Regions from separate parts of the Enterobacter sp. CFEC122 genome, predicted to be linked through region 3. Evidence: predicted binding sites of a transcription regulator. Region 3 holds the regulator's gene; each other region holds the start of a gene.
The links. Region 3 encodes LexA, which represses DNA repair genes until DNA is damaged. Its sites were predicted from a motif close to TNCTGTATGTACATACAGNA; they were not measured.

Region 1: mutH (DNA mismatch repair endonuclease MutH) is a predicted target of LexA. The motif match lies at 1,365-1,384, and genes of this name have one in related genera.
Region 2: sulA (SOS-induced cell division inhibitor SulA) is a predicted target of LexA. The motif match lies at 2,456-2,475, and genes of this name have one in related genera.
Region 4: metR (HTH-type transcriptional regulator MetR) is a predicted target of LexA. The motif match lies at 2,027-2,046, and genes of this name have one in related genera.

What each region holds. Positions count from the first base shown of each region.
Region 1 covers NZ_JBRIQR010000013.1:103,164-107,740, forward strand. Annotated here, with positions in the region: gene ptsP (phosphoenolpyruvate--protein phosphotransferase) at 1-387, opposite strand, end outside; gene rppH (RNA pyrophosphohydrolase) at 400-930, opposite strand; gene mutH (DNA mismatch repair endonuclease MutH) at 1,614-2,306, shown strand; gene ACVCAM_RS11460 (YgdI/YgdR family lipoprotein) at 2,435-2,653, shown strand; gene ACVCAM_RS11465 (NADP(H)-dependent aldo-keto reductase) at 2,785-3,825, shown strand; gene lplT (lysophospholipid transporter LplT) at 3,918-4,577, opposite strand, start outside.
Region 2 covers NZ_JBRIQR010000001.1:293,560-298,136, reverse strand. Annotated here, with positions in the region: gene yccS (YccS family putative transporter) at 1-1,695, shown strand, start outside; gene ACVCAM_RS01325 (TfoX/Sxy family DNA transformation protein) at 1,652-2,278, opposite strand; gene sulA (SOS-induced cell division inhibitor SulA) at 2,496-3,005, shown strand; gene ompA (porin OmpA) at 3,360-4,415, shown strand; gene matP (macrodomain Ter protein MatP) at 4,480-4,577, opposite strand, start outside.
Region 3 covers NZ_JBRIQR010000020.1:23,365-27,941, reverse strand. Annotated here, with positions in the region: gene plsB (glycerol-3-phosphate 1-O-acyltransferase PlsB) at 1-880, opposite strand, end outside; gene ACVCAM_RS15180 (diacylglycerol kinase) at 1,035-1,403, shown strand; gene lexA (transcriptional repressor LexA) at 1,512-2,120, shown strand; gene dinF (MATE family efflux transporter DinF) at 2,184-3,521, shown strand; gene ACVCAM_RS15165 (CsbD family protein) at 3,642-3,851, shown strand; gene zur (zinc uptake transcriptional repressor Zur) at 3,921-4,433, opposite strand; gene ACVCAM_RS15155 (cupin domain-containing protein) at 4,549-4,577, shown strand, end outside.
Region 4 covers NZ_JBRIQR010000048.1:19,474-24,050, reverse strand. Annotated here, with positions in the region: gene yigL (sugar/pyridoxal phosphate phosphatase YigL) at 1-172, shown strand, start outside; gene ACVCAM_RS23070 (carboxylate/amino acid/amine transporter) at 255-1,154, shown strand; gene metR (HTH-type transcriptional regulator MetR) at 1,042-1,995, opposite strand; gene metE (5-methyltetrahydropteroyltriglutamate--homocysteine S-methyltransferase) at 2,111-4,372, shown strand; gene ACVCAM_RS23055 (dienelactone hydrolase family protein) at 4,417-4,577, opposite strand, start outside.

The DNA.
Region 1 (4,577 bases), on a different contig from region 3:
CTGCTGGACAACCAGCACGCCGAGAAGCTGGCGACGCTGGATAATCGGCACGCCAAGGAAAGCGCGGAAGCGCTCTTCTTTTACGGAAGGAATGTATTTAAAGCTGGGGTGTTTTTGCGCGTCAGCAAGGTTAATGGGTTCAGCCAGTCGCCCAACCAGACCCACGATACCCTCATCAAATGCGAGCGTTACGGTGCGTCCACGCGGTTTTTTCAAACCACGGGTCGCCATCAGGTAATAGCAGCGCCGATCGTGGTCGGCCAGATACACCGAACAGACCTCGGTCTCCATCGCAAGACAGATGTCGGTGACCAGAATATTCAGCGCCTCGTTCAGACGCGGCGCGCTGGCCACCTTCTCGACTATTTCTCGCAAGCGGGTGAGCATGATTTGCGTAGCTTAACCTCTTTTACGTCGCCAGGCAGGTGCGCTCTGCGGCTTAGGCGGGATCTCCTGAAGCTGCATCACCACACTTGCAAACTCTTTCATCACCCTACGGTAAACATCGCGCTTAAATGACACGACCTGACGAACAGGATACCAATAGCTCACCCAGCGCCAGCCATCGAACTCCGGCGTACTGCTGGTTTGCATATTGATGTCTGAATCGTTGCCCACCAACTGCAACAGAAACCACTTCTGTTTCTGGCCGATACAAACCGGCTTTGTGTCCCAACGCACCAAACGTTTCGGTAACTTGTAACGCAACCAGTTGCGGGTCGAAGCCAGGATGCGAACATCTTTTCGGCTCAAACCGACCTCTTCAAAAAGCTCCCGGTACATCGCTTGTTCTGGGGACTCTCCAGGATTGATCCCGCCTTGCGGGAACTGCCAGGAGTGCTGACCATATCGACGGGCCCACATCACCTGGCCCTGACGATTACAAATTACTATTCCTACGTTTGGGCGGTAGCCATCGTCATCAATCACCGGACTACCCCAAACTAAACCTTATATATGAATGATTGTTTCACACTACAGGGAGGCGGTAAACCACTCTCTTACAGGCCTGCAACCTAATAACAATTGAATAACTCACAAATATGTGCGGAGTTATAAACAGATATGAGACAGCAAAGGGAATTTTATTCACCTTTTCTGTGGATATAGTTGTGAAGAAGTGTCTGATTACCGATGAACAACCTCAAGTACCACAAAACGTCCTTTTATACCCCACCCCATTAATATGATTATTTTCATATGGTTATATGCATTGAGATAAACAAAAAACTGATTAGCGTGACGATCGTCACATCAGGGATCGTCGCACTGATGAAAGATCGAACAGCGTCGGTTTTATCCACAGATTGTGCCAATAAGTTAGTCACAATTTGTTTGAAAATTCGATTTTCATCGCACGTCAAGGCTGTAAATGGAAACAGTAGTCAGGGTTATGCCCAGTTATCCCATTTTTCTGTGGATAACATGGTGTAAGATCCTGTTCATTGTCAGTGACCAGATTTGAACAACCGGTTTTCTCACCCAGGCGGAACGATTTCAGACCAATAAAAAATCCTATAAATCATAGAGATGTCATATTGGTACAGAAAAAGTTAAACTCTATCCACAGGGGACAATTTCTTCGTTTATTTTTTAATCAAAAGGTTACCGTCATGCACCCGCTTACACCCTTGCTCTCACCACCGTCCAGCGAGAGCCAGTTGCTACTGCAGGCACAGCGTCTGGCTGGCTTTTCGCTTGGCGAGCTGGCGGCAATGGCCGGGCTTCCGATCCCAAAGGATCTGAAGCGGGATAAAGGCTGGATCGGTATGCTGCTGGAGCTGTGGCTGGGTGCCAGCGCAGGGAGCAAACCCGAGCAGGATTTTGCAGCCCTTGGCGTGGAGTTAAAAACCATCCCTGTAGACCGCCAGGGCAAGCCGCTTGAGACCACCTTCGTCTGCGTTGCGCCACTAACCGGCAATACCGGTGTAACCTGGGAAACCAGCCACGTTCGCCACAAGCTGAAGCGCGTATTGTGGGTACCGGTTGAGGGTGAGCGTCAGATCCCCCTGGCCGACCGACGCGTCGGCGCGCCGCTTCTCTGGAGCCCTGACGAGGATGAGGAGCATCAGCTGCGTCTGGACTGGGAGGAGCTGATGGACATGATTGTGCTTGGGCAGGTAGAGCGTATCACCGCCCGACACGGAGAAGTATTACAGCTGCGTCCGAAAGCGGCCAACAGTAAAGCACTTACCGAGGCAATCGGCGCGCAGGGCGAGCCTATCCTGACGTTGCCGCGCGGTTTTTATCTCAAAAAGAATTTCACCGGTGCACTACTCGCACGTCATTTCCTGTTGAAAACATAGTTTTTTACTTATTTTGAGAGCTCTCGAACATAATCGACTGCTTTTTAAGATTTTACCGCTTCCTCAAGTCGCCATATCGGGTTAATACTAGATTATGATTTGATACAAGCCAGATGAGGACGATAACGATGAAAAAATGGGCAGTGTTAGTGTCAGCAGTCGGTTTAGCGTTTGCTGTATCGGGCTGTAGCAGCGATTACGTCATGGCGACAAAAGATGGTCGAATGATCCTGACCGACGGTAAACCCGAAGTCGACGATGATACCGGTCTGGTCAGCTACCGCGACCAGGAAGGCAATAAAATGCAGATCAATCGCGACGAAGTCTCGCAAATTATCGAGCGATAAACAGAGAGAGGTCAGTCGCTTGCTGGCCTTTTTGATTTTTTTCTTCCCCTTTTGCTTCCCCTCTGCCATGTTTATATTCCTTTGTCGGGCACGGCCTGACGCGGTCTATAAGTCTATTGAGGAAGCCGGCTATGCATTATCACCGTATCCCCCACAGCGCTCTGGAAATTAGCCAACTGGGGTTGGGCACGATGACATTTGGTGAACAAAACAGCGAAGCCGATGCCCATGCACAACTCGATTACGCTGTCAGCCAGGGCATTAACCTGATTGATGTCGCAGAGATGTACCCTGTACCGCCACGTCCTGAGACGCAGGGACTTACCGAAACCTACGTCGGTAAATGGCTGGCAAAACGCGGCAACCGTGAAAAGCTGGTGATTGCCTCCAAAGTCAGTGGCCCCGCGCGCAACAACGATACCGGGATCCGCCCGAACCAGATCCTCGATCGCAAAAATATCCGCGCCGCACTGGATGCCAGCCTCAAGCGTCTGCAAACCGACTATCTCGACCTCTACCAGGTGCACTGGCCGCAGCGGTCAACCAACTGCTTTGGTAAGCTCGGCTACAGCTGGAATGAGAGCGCCCCCACCGTGACGCTACTGGAAACGCTGGAAGCGCTGACCGAATGCCAGCGTGCGGGAAAAATCCGCTACATTGGTGTCTCTAACGAAACGGCCTTTGGGGTCATGCGCTATCTGCACCTGGCGGATAAGCACGATCTGCCGCGTATCGTGACAATCCAGAACCCGTACAGCCTGCTTAATCGCAGCTATGAAGTGGGTCTGGCCGAAGTGACGCAGTATGAAGAGGTGGAGCTGCTCGCCTACTCCTGTCTCGGCTTCGGCACGCTGACGGGGAAATACCTGAACGGTGCGAAACCGGCCGGTGCGCGTAATACCCTCTTTAGCCGCTTTACCCGCTACAGCGGCGAGCAGACGCAGAAAGCCGTTGCCGCCTATGTGGATATCGCGAAGCGTCACGGTCTTGACCCTGCGCAGATGGCGCTGGCATTCGTGCGTCGTCAGCCGTTTGTTGCCAGTACCCTGCTGGGCGCAACCACGATGGAACAGCTGAAAACCAATATTGAGAGTTTCCATCTGAACCTGAGTGAAGAGGTGTTAGCGGAGATTGAAGCGGTGCATCAGGTTTATACTTATCCTGCACCGTAGCCTGATACTTTTGCCCGGTGGCGCTACGCTTACCGGGCCTGCAGGTGCTCAAACCCAGGCCGGGTAAGGCGAAGCCGCCACCCGGCTATATATCAACGGCGACGTTGCCACATCCACAAGCCTGCAATCGCAATCGCAAACAGCCCGCCAAACCCGACGCCAATCCCCACCACCGGCACACCCACTTTTACCGCCAGCGAGTAGAGTCCCAGCATTAACAGCATCGCCAGGTTTTCACCCAGATTTTGTACCGCGATGGCATTCCCCGCCCCGACGGTTTGCTTGCCCCGTTCCTGCAGTAACGCGTTCAGCGGCACCACGAAGAAGCCCCCCAGAATACCAATCAGGATCAGGAGGGCATAAGCAGGCAATAACGCATGCTGCAGCGAGAAGATAAGCACCACCACGCCAATCAGGATCCCTGCTGGCATGCAGCGTGCAACCGTCTCAAGCGTCACCAGCTTCGCTGCCGCACCTGCCCCCACAACAATGCCGATGGCCACCATCGCATTAAGATAGGTCGGCGTCGCGTTGTCCGTAATGCCCAGCGCCACCGGCACCCACAGGACCAGCAGGAAGCGCAGCGTAACGCCCGCGCCCCAGAACATACTGGTCCCCATCAGGGAGAAACGCGTTTCACCGTTACGCCACAGCACGCGGCAGGCAGTAAAGAAGCTGCCGGTCATTGGTTTAACGCGCCAGGACTGGCCCGGGCGAGCCACCGGCAGCTTCGGAATAAACAGGTTCGCCAC
Region 2 (4,577 bases), on a different contig from region 3:
GGTCATCTGATTTTCCCTGTTCGCCCTCTGCAGGACAACCTTGCCCGCAGCTTTGAGCAGCTAGCTCACTATCTGGAACTGAAATCCCGGCTGTTCGACCCGGATATCGAGGAAGAAAGCCAGGCGCCGCTCTACGATCTGGCGCTGGCAAATGGTCAACTGGTCGCCACCCTTAACCAGACAAAAGCCTCTCTGCTGACCCGTCTGCGCGGCGATCGCGGTCAGCGCGGAACGCGAAGAACCTTACATTACTATTTTGCCGCCCAGGACATTCATGAACGCGCCAGCTCCTCGCACGTCCAGTATGCCGCCCTGCGAGAGAAGTTCCGCTACAGCGACGTGATGTTCCGCTTCCAGCGCCTGCTCTCCATGCAGTCCCAGGCGTGCCAGCAGCTCTCGCGCTCCATTCTGCTGCGCACGCCCTATCAGCATGATCCACGTTTTGAACGCGTATTTAGCCATCTTGACGCAGCGCTCGACCGCGTTCAGGCCAGCGGAACGTCACCGGAACACATCAAAGCGCTGGGCTTTCTGCTGAACAACCTGCGGGCGATTGACGCACAGCTGGCGACCATTGAGTCCGAGCAGGCGATGGCGCTTCCGGGCAGTGAGGTCGACAATCAGCTTGCTGATGACAGCGTGCACAGTTTTAGCGATATGTGGCTACGCCTGAGCCGCAACTTTACCCCGGAGTCGGCTCTCTTCCGCCACGCGGTGAGAATGTCGCTGGTGCTGTGCGTGGGTTATGCCTTTATCCAGATAACCGGGCTGCATCATGGCTACTGGATCCTGCTGACCAGCCTGTTCGTCTGCCAGCCGAACTATAACGCCACCCGACACCGCCTGGCGCTGCGTATTATCGGCACGCTGGTCGGCGTCGCAATCGGCCTGCCGGTGCTTTATTTCGTGCCTTCTGTCGAAGGGCAGCTGATTCTGATCGTGATCACCGGCGTGCTGTTTTTCGCGTTTCGCAACGTGCAATACGCCCATGCCACCATGTTCATCACGCTGCTGGTGCTGCTCTGCTTTAATCTGCTGGGTGAAGGGTTTGAAGTCGCCCTGCCCCGCGTGATTGATACGCTGATTGGCTGCGCGATTGCCTGGGCCGCGGTCAGCTTTATCTGGCCGGACTGGCGTTTTCGCAATTTGCCGCGCGTGGTAGACAGGGCGATGAATGCCAACTGTCGTTACCTTGACGCAATTCTGGAGCAGTACCACCAGGGCCGCGATAACCGTCTGGCTTACCGGATAGCACGTCGCGACGCGCACAACAGTGATGCTGAACTGGCCTCCGTGGTCTCTAACATGTCAACGGAGCCGCGCGCCACGGCTGAGATTCGTGAGACAGCGTTCCGCCTGCTCTGCCTGAACCATACCTTCACCAGCTATATTTCGACGCTGGGGGCCCACCGCGAGAAGCTCACTAACCCGGCGGTTCTCAACCTCCTCGATGACGCCGTCTGCTATGTCGATGATGCGCTTCATCACCGCCCGGCCGATGAACCGCGCGTTCGACAGGCTCTGGATGAACTGGCTCAACGCATTGCGCATCTTGACCCGGGAAATGACAGCAAAGCGCCGCTGGTTCTTCAGCAGATAGGCCTGCTGATCGCTCTGCTGCCTGAAATTTGCCGTCTGCAACAGCACATCGCTACCTGGAGGAACGACTCTCCTGCGGCTCAGGCAGCGCATTAAACCACTCCGTCAGTTCCCGGCGGATACCTGCCGGGAGCGCCGCCTCATGCAGCCCTTCGATAGCCCCTTCCAGCGCAAAGAGCACTTTTATACTGAGTGCTTTATTCTTTGCCCGCATCTTCAGCCAGCTCGCTCTGGCGCCCAGCGCCCGCAGCGTTTCTTCATTGGTGATACCGGCTTCATAGAGCAAGACTTCAAGCTGAAAGGTCAGGTTCGGCAGATCCTTAAGACGGTTTCGTTGATGACGCTGGTAGCGCTCTTTCCTTGCCGCACTGAGTGCAAACGAGGAGAGCTGAAGCAACCGCTCCCTGTCCTGCCATAATCCGTCATCCACACGATAATAGTTGAGCAGCACCGGGCGGCCTCGCTTCATCAACGTCAAGAAGGAGGAAGCATTTTTTACACAGTATTTTGCACTCTCTTCACACGCGCGAAGGTAAAGTTCGCCATCGGACACCATGGCAAAGACCGCATCATCGACCGCCAGGGTGTAACCGCCAAACAGCGCGCGATGATGAATCTCGCCCAACGGAGAGAGGTATTCCTGGGATTTATAAATCCGTTCATAAGATATCTTTTTCATAATATTTCCCTTCAAAATCATAGGCTAACAACGAAATTTCTTACTAGCGGATCCGTTAGCAGGAAAATAGGCAACTTATCGTCGTTGAGCAAGATGATTTTTCGAGGGGCATCAAGATTGAATGAATTTTGCGAGTCGCTTTCCGAAAATGAGGTTGATCTTTGGGCATACAGGAGTTACTGTATATCCATACAGTAACCACAGGGCTGGAATGAATATGCACACTTCAGGCTATGCAAATCGCGCAACCTCTCTCTCTTCTGCCGCAGGCAATGTCGCGCAGAATTCCGTCGAGCGTGTTTCCACAGGACTTATCAGTGAAGTGGTTTATCGTGAAGACCAGCCCTTGTTAACGCAACTTCTTTTACTGCCATTATTACAACAGCTCGGTCAGCAATCGCGCTGGCAGCTTTGGCTCACGCCTCAGCAAAAGCTGAGTCGCGAGTGGGTTCAATCCGCAGGCCTTCCGCTGACCAAGGTCATGCAGATTAATCAACTTCCGCCTTGCGATACCGTTGAGTCGATGATCCGCGCGTTACGCACAGGAAATTACAGCGTGGTGATTGGCTGGTTACCGGAAGAATTGACGGAAGAGGAACATTTCCGACTGACTGAAGCCGCTGAAGAAGGGAATGCGATCGGGTTCATTATGCGTCCGGTTCGATCGGATTCTTACCGCAGAGGACAACTTTCTGGGCTAAAAATTCACTCAAATTTGTATCATTGAGTGAAATTAAGATTTTTCCTGGAATTTTTTTTGACCGCAAGATGGGATTTTAGTTCCCGGCCTTAAAATTGCGGCAAGGCTTGTCTGGTGCGGTTCTCCTTAATTTTATTGCACAAAATTCGTTCAAAAAATGTTAAATAATCGGTATACGGAACTTTTTTTTTCATATGCCTGACGGACTTCACACTTGTAAGTTTTCAGCTACGTTGTAGACTTTACATCGCCAGGGGTGCTCGGCCTAAGCCGAAGATATCGGTAGATTTATATTTGACCACGCCCCCCGGTGAAGGATTTAACCGTGATTCTCTCTTGAGACTTTCATGGCGAATTTTGGATGATAACGAGGCGCAAAAAATGAAAAAGACAGCTATCGCGATTGCAGTGGCACTGGCTGGCTTCGCTACCGTAGCGCAGGCCGCTCCGAAAGATAATACCTGGTATGCAGGCGGTAAACTGGGCTGGTCTCAGTTCCACGACACCGGCTGGTACAACAGCAGCCTGAACAATGATGGCCCAACTCACGAGAGCCAGCTTGGTGCAGGTGCGTTCGGTGGCTATCAGGTTAACCCGTATGTTGGTTTTGAAATGGGTTACGACTGGTTAGGTCGTATGCCATACAAAGGCGACACCGTAAACGGCGCTTTCAAAGCACAGGGCGTTCAGCTGACCGCTAAACTGGGTTACCCAGTAACTGACGATCTGGACGTGTACACCCGTCTGGGCGGCATGGTATGGCGCGCTGACTCCAGCAACAGCATCGCTGGCGACGACCATGACACCGGTGTTTCCCCAGTATTCGCTGGTGGCGTTGAGTGGGCTATGACCCGTGACATCGCTACCCGTCTGGAATACCAGTGGGTTAACAACATCGGCGACGGCAACACCGTTGGTGTTCGTCCAGACAACGGCATGCTGAGCGTAGGTGTTTCCTACCGTTTCGGCCAGCAGGAAGAAGCAGCACCAGTTGTTGCTCCAGCGCCGGCTCCAGCTCCAGAAGTACAGACCAAGCACTTCACTCTGAAGTCTGACGTTCTGTTCAACTTCAACAAAGCGACTCTGAAACCAGAAGGCCAGCAGGCACTGGATCAGCTGTACACCCAGCTGAGCAACCTGGATCCTAAAGACGGTTCTGTAGTGGTTCTGGGCTTCACCGACCGTATCGGTTCTGACGCTTACAACCAGAAACTGTCTGAGAAACGTGCTCAGTCTGTTGTTGATTACCTGATCTCTAAAGGTATCCCAGCTAACAAGATCTCCCCACGTGGTATGGGCGAAGCTAACCCAGTTACTGGCAACACCTGTGACAACGTGAAAGCTCGCGCTGCACTGATCGACTGCCTGGCTCCAGATCGTCGCGTAGAGATCGAAGTTAAAGGCATCAAAGACGTTGTAACTCAGCCAGCGGCATAAGTTATCGTCTTATAAAAAAACCCCGCAATGCGGGGTTTTTTATTGTCTGAAGAAAAGTAAAAAACTACTTTTTACCCAACAGCGCCTGAAGGTCATTCTTCAGTGTCGACATCTGGTTGGCGTACTTCTCTTTATGTTCTGCATCCTCAATCAACTGCACGA
Region 3 (4,577 bases):
CCAGCTGACGCACGCGCTCGGCGTTATGGACGTTGATACCCTGATACAGGCGGTTCCAGGTAAAGCCGAGAATACGATCGGACAGGCGAATCATCTCGTAAGAGAAGTTCGCTGCGATCTCTTCCATCAGCGCAATGGCGTTCTGCTGAGCTTTCTCATGCGAAATTTTCTTGCTGCGCGCTTCATCTTCAACGGCGCGGGCAATCGCTTTTGAAGCCAATAGCTTGTTGAACAGGTCCTGACGCGCCGGGAGGCGTGGCCCTACGGCCGCCAGGCGCTGACGGGCGAAGTGCATACGCGCCACGCGCGCCAGTTTTTGCGCGATGATCTTGTCGGTGCCGTGCTCGTCCGCCATGCGACGCAGCGAAACTGACGGGGAGAAACGCACGAAGCTGTCGCGTCCCAGCCAGGAGACCGCGAAGAACTTCTGGATGCCGTTAAGCATGCGCAGCGGCGGATTCTCTTCGCCTTTTTCACGACCCGGACGACGACCAAACATCACCGATACCGGCACCATCTGCACATCCAGATCGGGGTTGCTGCGGTGCAGGTCGAGATAGTCATGGAACAGCTTGATGGACTCTTCTTTCGGCGTGTAATAGGTAAACACGCGCGGCCCGCCGTGGATGAAGACGTAGCGCGGCAGCAGCGTACCGTCAACTTCCAGCGGTTCAAGCGGGTCAGGTAAGTCATGCGCCAGACACTGGGCGCGAAGCGTCAGTAAGTCTGCCTTCGAGTTATAAGGCAAAACGTACATAATAGGGCGCGACGTATCGAGCCCCAGTTCCAGCGCGGGTTCTGCTGGGATAGACTTGCTTTTTACCAGGATGCTTAATGGTAAATTAAGTAATTTGTAGTAAATTCGTGGCCAGCCGGACATAAACGATGTAAAGCCTCTGGTTAATAATGCAATTGCGGCGCAAGGATAACAGAAAGCGCGCAAAATTTCTGTTGTTACCCGTCATACTTCAGGCTGTAGCGAAACGCGCTCCGCCTCATGTTAATGACGCTCTTTTTTAAAAAAGGTTCTTTTAATGGCCAATAATACCACTGGGTTAACGCGTATCATCAAAGCCGCCGGCTATTCATGGAAAGGTTTCCGTGCCGCATGGGTCAACGAAGCCGCTTTTCGCCAGGAGGGTGTCGCCGCAATCATCGCGGTGATCGTTGCCTGTTTCCTTGATGTTGATGCGATTACCCGCGTACTGCTTATCGGTTCCGTACTTCTGGTGATGATAGTGGAAATTCTTAATAGCGCTATTGAGGCCGTTGTTGATCGCATTGGTTCCGATTTCCATGAGCTTTCTGGCCGTGCAAAAGACATGGGCTCTGCTGCCGTGTTGCTGGCGATTATCACTGCCGTTATCACCTGGGTCACCCTGCTTTGGTCACATTTCCGATGAGCCTCGAGGAATAATTAAGTCCCTGGTTTTTTGTGCAGTTTTTGGTTCCAAAATCGCCTTTGACTGTATATACTCACAGCATAACTGTATATACACCCAGGGGGCGGAATGAAAGCGTTAACGACCAGGCAGCAAGAGGTGTTTGATCTCATTCGGGATCATATCGGCCAGACGGGTATGCCACCCACGCGTGCGGAAATCGCGCAGCGTCTGGGCTTCCGTTCTCCGAATGCTGCCGAGGAACACCTGAAAGCGCTGGCGCGTAAGGGTGTGATTGAGATTGTGTCAGGCGCGTCGCGTGGTATCCGCCTGCTGGTGGAAGAAGAGACGGGCATTCCGCTGATAGGCCGCGTTGCTGCAGGTGAGCCGCTGCTGGCACAACAGCATATTGAAGGTCACTACCAGGTCGATCCCGGCATGTTCAAACCGAGCGCTGATTTCCTGCTGCGCGTCAGCGGCATGTCGATGAAAGACATCGGCATTCTTGATGGCGATCTGCTTGCGGTGCATAAAACCCAGGACGTGCGAAACGGCCAGGTGGTGGTCGCACGCATTGATGACGAAGTGACCGTTAAGCGTCTGAAAAAGCAGGGTAACACTGTTCAGTTGCTGCCCGAAAACAGCGAGTTCACCCCGATTGTGGTCGACCTCCGCGAACAGAGCTTCTCTATTGAAGGTCTGGCGGTAGGCGTGATTCGCAACGGTGAATGGCTGTAATCTCTTCCTGACAGGCTACGCTTCTGCTGTAGCCTGCTTCATCCTCCTTTCCCGGTATTTTGCATGTCACTACTGACGGCATCAGATAAGGCATTGTGGCGTCTTGCCCTGCCGATGATTTTCTCCAATATTACCGTGCCCTTGCTGGGGCTGGTTGATACTGCCGTTATAGGCCATCTTGATTCACCGGTTTATCTTGGCGGCGTGGCGATTGGCGCGACGGCAACCAGCTTCCTGTTTATGCTGCTGCTCTTTTTGCGCATGAGTACCACCGGTCTTACCGCACAGGCTTATGGCGCGAAAGATCCGCTGCGTCTGGCGCGCGCACTGGTGCAGCCGCTAATCCTCGCGCTTGGCGCGGGTGCGTTAATCGTTGTATTGCGGGCCCCCCTGATCGATCTTGCGCTTCATATCGTCGGTGGCAGCGAAGCGGTACTGGCGCAGGCGCGACGGTTCCTGGAAATCCGCTGGCTCAGCGCACCCGCCTCGCTGGCAAACCTGGTTCTGCTGGGGTGGCTACTGGGCGTGCAGTACGCCCGCGCGCCCGTGATTTTGCTGGTGGTGGGTAATCTGCTCAACATTGTTCTGGACGTCTGGCTGGTCATGGGTCTGCATATGAACGTGCAGGGCGCGGCGCTGGCGACGGCGATTGCCGAATACGGAACCTTTATCATTGGCTTGTGGATGGTCCGGCGTGTGCTGGCCATGCGCGGGATCTCCCTGGCGCTGCTCAAAACCGCATGGCGCGGCAATATCCGTAAGCTGCTGGCGCTCAACCGTGACATCATGCTGCGCTCGCTTCTTCTTCAGCTCTGCTTCGGCGCGCTGACGGTTTTCGGGGCTCGACTGGGGCCGGAAATCGTTGCGGTGAATGCGGTATTGATGACGCTTCTGACCTTTACCGCCTATGCGCTGGACGGATTTGCCTACGCGGTTGAAGCGCATTCCGGGCAGGCGTACGGCGCGCGCGAAAGCGGGCAGCTTCGGGAGGTGTGGCGGGCTGCCTGCCGTCAGTCGGGGCTGGTGGCGCTGGCCTTTGGTCTGGTTTACGCCTGCTTCGGTGAGCAGATCGTTGCATTGCTTACCTCTCTCCCTGCGCTGCGCGAGCTGGCGAGCCACTATCTCATCTGGCAAGTCGTCTTACCGGTGGTTGGCGTCTGGTGTTATCTGCTGGACGGCATGTTTATTGGGGCGACGCGCGGAGCCGAAATGCGCAACAGTATGGCTGTCGCGGCGGCCGGATTTGGCCTGACGCTCCTGACGCTCCCCTGGCTGGGGAATCATGGTTTATGGCTGGCCCTGGCCGTCTTCCTCTCGCTGCGCGGGTTATCGCTGGCGTTTATCTGGCACCGGCACTGGCAAAACAATACCTGGTTTCCCTCGCGCTCCGATATATCGTGACGGTTAAAGATTCCGAATATGAAATTAACCACGGAATCCTTAACTACAATAATTATCACGTCCAGCAGAAAAGAACGTAACGGACGTTACGACCCGACGCTTAACGAAGAGGACACGATGATGAATAAAGACGAAATCGGCGGCAACTGGAAGCAGTTCAAAGGTAAAGCGAAAGAACAGTGGGGTAAGCTGACGGATGACGACATGACCGTCATCGAAGGTAAACGCGATCAGCTTGTCGGTAAAATCCAGGAGCGTTACGGCTACGCAAAAGACCAGGCGGAAAAAGAAGTGGGCGACTGGGAAAAACGCAACGACTACCGCTGGTAACCGGGCTACACCCGAAAGTACAAGGAAGTACACCCTGAGGGCGGCCATGAGCCGCCTTTTCATTTGCCGCTAACGCGGCTTTTTCTTCACCAGGATAGAGTGGTCGTGCTGACACGCGTCCTGATGGCGACAGGCTTCCACCTCCACGCACGCGGAACAGAGCCCGTGCGCTTCAATCACGTTATGACGCAGGGCAAAGCCCATTTTCGCTGCCAGCGTATGCATAATATCTTCCACGCCTTCCGCAGCCTCTTCTTTCACCACGCCGCAGCGGTCACAGATAAACATCGCCGATGTGTGGGTGGGCTGATCGAACAGATGGCATAGCACATAGCTGTTGGTAGATTCCACCTTGTGCACGAACCCTTGTTCAAGCAGGAAATCCAGCGCGCGATAGACCGTCGGCGGCTTTGCCTGCGGCTCGCTTTCGCGGAGCAGATCCAGAAGATCGTAGGCGCTGATGGCACCCTGCTGCAGGCTCATCAGACGTAATACTTCAAGGCGCTGCGGAGTCAGGCGCACATTGCGTTGCGCACACAGCTTTTCGGCCTGCGCTAACAGCTCTTTTGTGGACTTATCCATGTAGCACCCCGGATGTTATAGGACGGAAAACCTTCACTTTATCATGTTCTGCTAAAAACACCGAGATCCGCCAGTCTGTGCTATACCTGACCCATCGAAAACCGGGAGAACCAGAATGAAAAGACCTGACTGCATTCGACACTG
Region 4 (4,577 bases), on a different contig from region 3:
CGCCTTTGGTGACGGCATGAACGATGCTGAAATGCTGTCGATGGCGGGTAAGGGCTGCATCATGCAGAACGCGCATCAGCGTCTGAAAGATCTGCACCCGGAGCTGGAGGTGATTGGTTCTAACGCTGACAACGCGGTACCGAAATACCTGCGCAAGCTGTTCCTTGAATAATCTTCATTCGGTTGTTTATTGCTCAGTTGTCAACTAAAGAGTTCGCTACAATGCCTGTCCTTCTTTCTGAGAGACAAGCATTGTGGCGCTACTCATTATCACCACTATCCTGTGGGCCTTCTCCTTTAGCCTGATTGGCGAATACCTTGCCGGTTCGGTCGACAGCTACTTCTCGGTGCTGATGCGCGTGGGGCTGGCGGCGCTGGTGTTCCTGCCGTTTCTGCGCACGCGCGGGCAGTCGCTGAAAACGATTGTGCTGTATATGCTGGTGGGGGCGATGCAGCTCGGCATCATGTACCTGTTCAGCTTCCGGGCTTATGTCTACCTGTCCGTCTCGGAATTCCTGCTGTTCACCGTGTTAACGCCGCTCTATATCACGCTGATCTACGATTTGCTCAGCAAGCGCCGCCTGCGTTGGGGATATCTGCTGAGCGCGGCGCTGGCGGTGATTGGCGCGGCAATTATTCGCTACGACAAAGTGAGCGATCACTTCTGGACCGGGCTGATGTTCGTCCAGCTCGCCAACATCAGCTTCGCCATCGGCATGGTGGGCTACAAACGCCTGATGGAAACCCGTCCGATGCCGCAGCATAACGCGTTTGCGTGGTTCTACATGGGGGCCGCGATCGTCGCGGTGGCGGCGTGGTTTATGCTGGGTAACCCGCAAAAGCTGCCTACCACCACCGTACAGTGGGGTGTTCTGGTCTGGCTGGGCGTCGTGGCTTCCGGGTTGGGGTACTTCATGTGGAACTACGGCGCGACGCAGGTCGACGCCGGTACGCTCGGGATCATGAACAACGTACATGTTCCTGCAGGGCTGCTGGTCAACCTTGCCATCTGGCAGCAACAGCCGCACTGGCCGAGCTTCCTTATTGGGGGAGCGGTGATCCTGGCTTCGCTGTGGGTCCATCGACGCTGGGTCGCTCCGCGCTCCGCACAAACGGAAGATGGTCGCACGCGTGGTTCCGCGCTGAGCGAATAAACGCCTCCGTAATCGGCTGACGCTGCTCGCCATCGCGCACGGCGGCGTACAGCCGGCTCCACAGTCCTTCACCCAGGGTCTTGGTCACCACCAGCCCCTGGCGTTCAAAGCTCTCTACCACCCAGTGCGGCAGCGCCGCGATACCCATTCTGGCCGCCACCATCTGAATCAACAGCAGGGTGTTATCCACGCTTTTTAGCTGCGGACTGATGCCCGCGGGCTGCAGGAAGTGCCGCCAGATATCCAGACGACTGCGCTGAACCGGGTAAATCAGCAGCGTTTCCGTCGCCAGATCTTCCGGCGTGATGCGCGTTTTGGCCGCCAGCGGATGATCCGGTGCCAGCACCAGGCGCACTTCATAATCAAACATCGGTGAATAGTGCAGGCCGCTGCGCGGCAGAATATCGGACGTCATCACCAGATCCAGCTCGCCCTGCTGCAGCGAGGGCTGCGGGTCGAACGTCACGCCGGATTTAAAGTCCATCTCCACCTGCGGCCACTTCTGGCGGAAGTTCTCAAGCGCGGGGGTCAGCCACTGAATACAGCTGTGGCACTCAATGGCGATACGCAGCGTGGTCTGCTGCGGTTCGTTACATGCCTGCAGCGCGCTGGCGATCTGCGGCAGGACCTGATTCGCCAGCTGAAGCAAAATTTCACCCTGCGGCGTAAAGCGCAGCGGCTGGCTCTTACGCACAAAAAGACGGAAGCCGAGGCGTTGTTCCAGATCGCTGAACTGGTGAGAAAGGGCGGACTGGGTCTGGTGCAGCGTGGCCGCCGCTGCCGCGAGCGATCCGCAGTTCCGCAACGCTTGTAGCGTTTTCAGGTGTTTTATCTCGATCATGAAAGTCCTTCACTTCGCCATGAACATTTTGCGCTTGAGGAATATACAGTACCTGCCAATTATAGAAGTGTAAACATCTGGACGTCTAAATAACGAATTTCACAAGGGGCATACCATGACAATCCGTAATCACACTCTCGGTTTCCCTCGCGTTGGCCTGCGTCGCGAGCTGAAAAAAGCGCAAGAAAGCTACTGGGCGGGGAACGCCACCCGTGAAGAACTGCTGGCAGTGGGGCGCGAGCTGCGCGCCCGTCACTGGGCGCAGCAGAAGCAGGCGGGAATTGACCTGCTGCCGGTGGGCGATTTCGCCTGGTACGACCATGTTCTGACGACAAGCCTGCTGCTTGGCAACGTGCCGGCTCGTCATCAGAACAACGATGGATCGGTAGATATCGATACCCTGTTCCGCATCGGCCGTGGCCGTGCGCCAACGGGTGAGCCAGCGGCAGCGGCGGAAATGACCAAGTGGTTTAACACTAACTATCACTATATGGTGCCGGAGTTCGTAAAAGGTCAGCAGTTCAGGCTGACCTGGACGCAGCTTCTGGATGAAGTGGACGAAGCGCTGGCGCTGGGCCACCAGGTGAAACCCGTACTGTTGGGGCCGGTGACCTATCTGTGGTTGGGGAAAGTCAAAGGCGAGCAGTTCGATCGTCTGAGCCTGCTGAAGGACATTCTGCCGGTCTACAAACAGGTGCTGATTGAACTGGGCAAACGCGGCATTCAGTGGGTGCAAATCGACGAGCCCGCGCTGGTGCTTGAGCTGCCGCAGGTTTGGCTTGATGCTTTCAAACCGGCTTACGATGCACTCAACGGGCAGGTGAAGCTGTTGCTTACCACCTACTTTGAAGGTGTGACGCCGAACCTCAGCACCATCACCAGATTGCCGGTGCAGGGGCTGCACGTTGACCTGGTGCATGGCAAAGATGACGTCGCAGAACTGCACAAGCGCCTGCCAGCAGACTGGCTGCTCTCCGCCGGTCTGGTCAACGGCCGTAACGTCTGGCGCGCCGATCTGACCGAGAAATACGCCCAAATTAAAGACATCGTCGGCAAACGCGAGCTTTGGGTGGCTTCATCCTGCTCGCTGCTGCACAGTCCGATCGATCTGAGCGTGGAAACCCGTCTCGACCCTGAAGTAAAAAGCTGGTTTGCCTTCGCCCTGCAAAAATGTGAAGAGCTAGCGCTGCTGCGCGATGCGCTGAACAGCGACGACACGGCGGCGATTCGCGAATGGAGTGCACCAATCCAGGCGCGCCGCCACTCGGCTCGCGTGCACAACCCGGCGGTAGAAAAACGCCTGGCGGCCATCACCGCTCAGGACAGCCAGCGCCAGAGCTCGTATGAAGTGCGTGCCGAAGCCCAGCGCGCCCGCTTCAACCTGCCCGCGTGGCCAACCACCACTATCGGTTCCTTCCCGCAGACTACCGAAATCCGCGGCCTGCGTCTGGACTTCAAAAAGGGGAATCTGGATGCGAATCACTACCGCACCGGGATTGCCGAACACATCAAGCAGGCGATTATCGAGCAGGAGCGGCTGGGGCTGGACGTGCTGGTGCACGGCGAGGCCGAGCGTAACGACATGGTGGAATACTTCGGTGAACACCTGGACGGGTTCGTCTTTACCCAGAACGGCTGGGTGCAAAGCTATGGCTCCCGCTGCGTCAAGCCGCCGGTGGTCATCGGTGACGTCAGCCGTCCGGAGCCGATCACGGTTGAGTGGGCGAAGTACGCCCAGTCCCTGACCGACAAGCCGGTAAAAGGCATGCTCACCGGTCCGGTGACCATCCTTTGCTGGTCCTTCCCGCGTGAGGACGTAACCCGCGAGACCATCGCGAAGCAAATCGCACTGGCGCTGCGTGATGAAGTGGCGGATCTGGAAGCTGCAGGCATAGGCATCATCCAGATTGACGAACCGGCCCTGCGCGAAGGTCTGCCGCTGCGCCGCAGTGACTGGGATGCCTACCTGAAGTGGGGCGTGGAGGCATTCCGCATCAACGCCGTGGTGGCGAAGGACGACACCCAGATCCACACCCACATGTGTTACTGCGAATTTAACGACATCATGGATTCGATAGCCGCGCTGGACGCTGACGTGATCACCATCGAGACCTCGCGTTCAGACATGGAGCTGCTGGAGTCGTTTGAAGAATTCGACTACCCGAACGAAATCGGTCCGGGGGTGTACGACATCCACTCTCCGAACGTGCCGAGCGTGGAGTGGATTGAGTCGCTGCTGAAAAAAGCGGCCCAGCGCATTCCGGCTGAGCGTCTGTGGGTGAACCCGGACTGCGGCCTGAAAACTCGCGGCTGGCCGGAGACGCGTGCCGCGCTGGCGAACATGGTGAAGGCGGCGCAAAACTTGCGTCAGGCTTGATGATGCGTAGGCCCGGTAAGGCGTAGACGCCACCGGGCTTTTTTTTACGCTTTTTTACCGCCGTACTGGCTGAACCACGCCAGCATTCTCTGCCAGCCGTCTTTGGCTGATTCCGCGTGATAGCTCGGACGATAATCCGCGTTAAACGCGTGCCCGGCATCCGGATACACCACGATCTCCGCCTTCGCATTGGCCGCACGGAGCG